DNA from 2 places in the Rhizobium sp. Leaf311 genome. Region 1 is predicted to be linked to the other one. Evidence: riboswitches for the same ligand, from Rfam matches in the RefSeq annotation. Region 1 holds a riboswitch; the other holds the start of a gene.
The links. Region 1 has a riboswitch for S-adenosylmethionine ahead of ASF69_RS06150 (O-succinylhomoserine sulfhydrylase). Riboswitches for the same ligand answer to the same signal wherever they lie in the genome.

Region 1 (3,179 bases):
TATCAATTCAAAATGCGTGTCAAACCCGGGCTGTCCAGCGAGAATGCGGGAATGGCAACGCTGAAGACTTCGCCATTGTCGGCCTTCATCTCATAATGTCCGAACATCAGTCCGGATGGCGTATCGAGTGGGCAGCCGGAGGAATATTCATAGGTGTCGCCCGGCTCCAGATAGGGCTGCTCGCCCACCACGCCGGGGCCGGAAACTTCGTCGACCTGGCCGTTTTCATCGGTGATATGCCAGTAGCGATTAACGAGCGTAACAGCCCTGTCCGAATTGTTTGAAATCACGACCGTGTAGCCCCAGACGTAGCGATTGTCATCCGGGTCGGACTGCTCTTCAAGATAATAGGGGTCGACCGTGACCTCGATATCTCTTGTCAGTGCACGATACATTCACAGGGCCCTACGTCGTTGTTGTTTTATTATTCTACACTACAGGCATGGGCTTAGGTCAAGAAACCCGGATTTCATATTGTATTTACTTTACCGGCGATGGTAAATTTTGGCTGCGGTCGAAGGAGAGTGTCACGCGCCTGGATGATGACAGTGCCATAACATCCGTGCCCTGCTTTCCATAATGCTTATTGCAGGGCCTATGGAAATTTTTCGAGGCGGCGATTGCGGTCGCGAATACAGGGGCGGGTAGGCGGCCCGGCACGAGGCCGGACCGTGGATGTCGATCAGGCCGAGACCTTGGCGAGTGCTGCTGCGAAATCCTCCAGCAGATCGTCTGTGTCTTCGATACCGCAGGAAAGGCGCAATGTGCCGCCGGAAATGCCCAGTTCGGCGCGGGCTTCATCCGTCAGGTTCTTGTGCGTCGTCGTGCCCGGATGGGTGATGAGGCTCTTGGCATCGCCGAGATTGTTGGAAATCTTGACGACCTCCAGGGCGTTCTGCAGCTTGAATGCCGCTTCCTTGCCACCTTTCAGCTCAAAGCAGACGAGGGTCGATCCACCCGTCATCTGCCGGGCAATGATGTCGGCCTGCGGGTGATCGGCTCGGCCGGGATAGATGACCTTGGCCACCTTGGTCTGCTCTGCCAGAAAATCGGCGATCTTGCCGGCATTGGCGGTCTGCTGGCGCACGCGAAGCGGCAGGGTTTCCATGCCTTTCAACAGTGTCCAGGCGTTGAAGGGCGAAAGAGCCGGGCCGGTATGGCGGAAGTAGTCCTGAAGCTCTTCCTCGATCCAATTCTTGTCGGAAAGAACCACGCCGCCAAGGCAGCGTCCCTGACCATCGATATGCTTGGTCGCCGAATAGACGACGATATGCGCGCCCAGTTCCAGCGGCTTCTGGAAAAGCGGCGTCGCAAACACGTTGTCGACAACCAGTTTTGCGCCGATCTGATTGGCAAGCTTGGCTACGCCTGCGATATCGACCACTTCCAGCGTCGGATTGGTCGGGCTTTCCAGGAAGAACAGCTTGGTGTTGGGCTGGATCGCCTTTTCCCAGTTGGCAAGATCGCGACCGTCTACCAGCGTGCAGCCAATGCCATATTTGGGCGCAAGCGTTTCCACCACCCAGCGGCAGGAGCCAAACAGCGCGCGCGCGGCAACGATGTGATCGCCCGCTTTCAGCTGGCACAGAATGGCGGCGCTGACGGCAGCCATGCCGGAGGCCGTGGCGCGGGCATCTTCGGCGCCTTCCAGCATACACATGCGCTTTTCGAACATGTCATTGGTCGGGCTTGCGTAACGGGCATAGATAAAGCCATCCGTCTCGCCCTTGAAACGGGCTTCTGCGGCTTCAGAGCTGTCATAGACGAAGCCCTGTGTGAGATAAATCGCCTCGGATGTCTCGCCATAGGCAGAACGCAGTGTGCCGCCATGGACCAATTGGGTTGCCGGGCGCCATTTCTTGCTCATGTCATCACCTTACAAACAAAAAAACCGGCCGCAAAAGCAGACCGGTTACAAGCACCCGGTCTTTTTAGCCACTTATTTAACGTGGCTGCAAGCCGACCGGCCAAATCACCACGGGATAAGATTGCCATAACTCCGTTAACGACTTGCGTCAATGCCTTGCTTTTGGTTTTGTCGCACATGAAAAAGGTGGTGAGCGATGACGAGAACAACAGGCATTTTGGCAGATGGAGCGATCCGCGAGCTGTTCCAGGCCGGTCAGTTGACCAGCAAGAAGGCGCTGGATTCAGATCAGGTCCAGCCTGCCAGCCTAGACCTGCGCCTGGGTACCAAGGCTTACCGTGTCCGGGCCAGCTTCATGCCCGGCCCATCCACCCAGGTTATTGAAAAGCTGACCCGCCTCAGCCTTCACGAGATCGATCTCAGCGAAGGCGCGGTGCTGGAAACAGGCTGCGTCTATATCGTGCCCCTGATGGAGGCGCTGGCGCTTCCGGCAGGCATGTCTGCTTCCGCCAACCCGAAAAGCTCGACAGGCCGCCTCGACATCTTCACCCGCGTCATCACCGATTATGCGCAGGAATTTGACAAGATCCCGGCGGGATATCACGGTCCGCTCTATCTCGAAATCAGCCCGCGTACCTTCCCCATCGTCGTTCGTCAGGGCTCGCGCCTGTCGCAAATCCGCTTCCGCATCGGCCACTCCGTTCTCAACGAAGGTGAGTTGCTGACGCTGCATGAAAACGACACGCTGGTTGCAAGCGAAACCCCCAATGTATCGGGCGGCGGCATTGCCCTGTCGATCGATCTGCAGGGCTTCGGCGAACAGGGCCTGATCGGTTATCGCGGCAAGCATCACACCGCCGTGGTCGATGTCGATCAGAAAGCGGCGCATGACGTGCTGGACTTCTGGGAGCCAATCCATGCGCGGGGCCGCGCCGAACTGATTCTCGATCCGGATGAATTCTACATTCTCGTCTCCCGCGAAGCGGTGCACGTTCCACCGCTCTATGCCGCCGAAATGACGCCCTACGACCCGCTGGTAGGCGAGTTCCGCGTACATTACGCCGGCTTCTTCGATCCCGGCTTCGGCCACGCCAGCGCCGGCGGAACCGGCAGCCGCGCGGTTCTCGAAGTCCGAAGCCACGAAGTCCCCTTCATTCTCGAACACGGCCAGATCGTCGGTCGCCTGGTCTACGAACACATGCTGACCAAACCGGAAGGCCTCTACGGCACCGGCCTCGGCTCCAACTATCAAGCCCAGGGCCTCAAACTCTCCAAGCACTTCCGCGCCTGATAGACCCACAACAAACTTGAC
Region 2 (3,179 bases), on a different contig from region 1:
TCTCGCGGCGCATCGGTGTCGAGCTTCGCAGGTCGAAGACAGTACCGTCAACGGCGCGGATTTCACCGGTCGGAATCTGTCGCTCGTCCGTTGGAAGGTAATGATCGGCGGCGATTTCGATTTCATGGCCGAGCGCCGATTCCGCGCCGTCCAGATTGAAATAGGAATGCTGGCAAACATTGGCGAGCGTCGGCTGATCGGTCGTCGTTTCGTAAACGACCGACAAAACGCCTCCCTCGCGAATTGTGTAGGTGGCCGTTACAGCACAATTACCCGGATAGCCGGCGCGGCCATCGGGATCGATGATCTGCAGCACGACATGACTGGGGCCATGTTCCATGATCATCCAGTTGCGCTTGCCGATATTGTCGCTGCCGCCGTGAAGGTGGGTAACGCCTTTTTCGTTCAGCTCCAGCTGATAGGCCTTGCCATCGATGGAAAACTTGCCGCCACCGATGCGATTGGCGTTTCTGCCGGGCGTGGCGCCGAAATAGGAGGAATATTTCGGATAGTCATCGAAATTTTCGAAGCCGAGAAGAAGTGGCGGCTGATGGCCTTCAAGCCGCAGATCCTGGATGACGGCGCCCCATGTCATGACATTGGCACTCAATCCGCCAGCAGCAATGCCCACGCGCTCGACCTTTTCTCCCGTCGGCGTAAATCCGAAGTTTTCACGTGTCCCGGCTTCCAGCATAGCGATACTCTCCCAATCGATCGTTTCGGGCCGGACGTTGCGTTATTTTCCGACCCTTCGCAATCACTGAATTACTTTCTGCCCGTGCCGATCGCTTCCAGTTCGTACGGCGTGGTCTGATAGATCTCGTTGATCCAGTTGCCAAAAAACAGGTGGGCATGGCTGCGCCAACGGTTGAGTGGCTTCAAGGTCGGATCGTTGTGCGGAAAGTAGTCATGCGGAAGCTTGATCGGTACGCCCGCGTTCACATCGCGAAAATACTCGTCTGACAGCGACGTCGAGTCATATTCGACGTGATTGAACATATAGAGGCGCTTGCCCTTGGCCTCATGGGCCAGACACACGCCCATTTCCTCGGATTCCATCAGGATTTCCAGTTCCGGATGTTGCTCGATGTCGGCGCGGCGAACCTCTGTCCAGCGCGATACCGGAACCTGAAAATCGTCGGAGAAACCGCTGAGATAAATTGAGGATGGGCAAAGATTGCGGTGTCTGTAGACGCCGAATGCCTTTTCCTTCAACTCGTGCTTCGGCACGCCGTGGAAGTGATAGATTGCCGCCATTGCACCCCAGCAGACATTGAGCGTCGAGTGGACGTTGGTCTGTGTCCAGTCGAAGATTTTCTGCATTTCGTCCCAATAGGTGACTTCCTCGTAGTTCAGCGTTTCCACCGGTGCGCCGGTGATGATGAAGCCGTCAAACTTGCGGTTCTTCACTTCTTCCCATGTCTCGTAGAAGGAAAGCAGATGTTCTTCCGAGGTGTTCTTGGCGCGGTGTCCGCCGATGCGGACCAGCGAGAGTTCAACCTGCAGCGGTGATGCGCCCACCAGTCGCGCCATCTGGATTTCGGTCTTGATCTTGTTTGGCATGAGGTTGAGCAGCCCGATCTGCAGCGGGCGGATATCCTGACGGATGGCTGCCGTTTCTGTCATGACCCGCACGCCCTCATTCACGAGGGTCTGGAAAGCGGGGAGCGTATCGGGAATCTTGATTGGCATGTCAAACTCACTTCCATGGCGGCGTAGGCCGTGAAAACAAAAAAACCGGTGGCGAAATCGCAACCGGTCCTCGGAAATTGACTTTTTCCTCGACCCTTTAGCGACTTCTTTAAAGTGGCTGCAAGCCGGTCGGCAAATCACCACTGACGGGTGTCATAATCCCGCGCAGCCAGAAAATCAATATCGCAGGCCAATCCGGCGTTTGTGTCTTTCCATCCGTGACCGATCCGGGCTATGGCAGGGGAATGACGCCTACCCATTTCACCATACTTCTCGGCGGCACAATCACCGTCACGGATCGTCTGCGAAAAGCAGTGGCGGACACGCGCGTGATTGCGGCTGACAGCGGAATGCGTCACGCCGAGCCTCTCGGTCTGACGCCGGAATTATGGGTGGGTGACTTCGATTCCTCCGACAGGGACCTCCTGGCACGGTGGCCTGATGTGCCACAAAGGCCGTTTCCCGCGTCCAAAGGTGTGACCGACGGCGAAATTGCCGTGTCTGAGAGCATCGAGCGCGGTGCCACCCGTTTGACCCTGGTGGGTGCACTCTCCGGCGAACGGTCGGACCATGCGCTGTTTCATCTGCTCTATGCCGTTTCACTGGCTGAAAGCAGCATCGATGTCACTCTCACATCCGGGGAGGAGGAGGCCTATCCCTTGCTGGCAGGGGAACGCACGCTCGATCTGCCGGCAGGATCGTTGTTTTCTGTCGCCGGTTTTACGGCGCTGTCGGGTCTCGAAATCAGGAATGCGCGCTATCCCCTGACAGATTTTGCGCTTGCTTTTGGCTCGTCCCGTACTATTTCCAACGTGGCGGAGGGGCCATTGCACCTTCGTCTTGAAAGCGGCAAGGCCATCGTGCTCGCCCGTCCCTATGATTTGACCGGAGCCTGAACCTTGGCACCCCCTATTCTGAAACTCGACGATATCAAGCTGACCTTCGGCGTTACTCCACTGCTCGACGGTGCCAATCTGCAGGTGGAGCCGGGGGATCGTATCTGCCTTGTCGGCCGCAATGGTTCGGGCAAATCGACGCTGATGAAGATCGCGGCGGGTCTCGTAGAGGCGCAGTCCGGTGAGATATTCCGTCACCCTTCGGCTACGATCCGTTATCTAGAGCAAGCACCTGATTTCGCCGACTTCGAGACGGTTCAGGCCTATGCGGAAGCCGGTCTTGGCCCTGGCGACGATGCCTATCGCGTCACCTATCTGCTGGAACATCTCGGTCTGACCGGGCAGGAGCATCCGTCTAGCCTTTCTGGCGGCGAAGCTCGCCGCGCTGCTCTCGTGCGCGTCATGGCACCAGAGCCCGACATTCTGATGCTGGACGAGCCGACCAACCATCTGGATCTGCCGACAATCGAATGGCTGGAAAGCGAATTGCAGCAGACGCGAAGTGCCCTGGTCCTGATCTCGCATGACAGGCGCTTCCTTGAAAAGGTCTCCACAGCGACAGTCTGGCTGGATCGTGGGCAGGCGCGGCGT

Region 2: it holds a riboswitch for S-adenosylmethionine, as region 1 does, so the genes downstream of both, metA (homoserine O-succinyltransferase) here and ASF69_RS06150 (O-succinylhomoserine sulfhydrylase) in region 1, are expected to answer to the same signal.

Annotation. Positions count from the first base shown of each region.
Region 1 covers NZ_LMNZ01000004.1:72,914-76,092, forward strand. Annotated here, with positions in the region: gene apaG (Co2+/Mg2+ efflux protein ApaG) at 3-395, opposite strand; gene ASF69_RS06150 (O-succinylhomoserine sulfhydrylase) at 683-1,867, opposite strand; SAM riboswitch at 1,911-1,989, opposite strand; gene ASF69_RS06155 (2'-deoxycytidine 5'-triphosphate deaminase) at 2,064-3,158, shown strand.
Region 2 covers NZ_LMNZ01000022.1:16,025-19,203, forward strand. Annotated here, with positions in the region: gene ASF69_RS20720 (aldose epimerase family protein) at 1-694, opposite strand, end outside; gene metA (homoserine O-succinyltransferase) at 766-1,692, opposite strand; SAM riboswitch at 1,770-1,846, opposite strand; gene ASF69_RS20730 (thiamine diphosphokinase) at 1,938-2,588, shown strand; gene ASF69_RS20735 (ABC-F family ATP-binding cassette domain-containing protein) at 2,592-3,179, shown strand, end outside.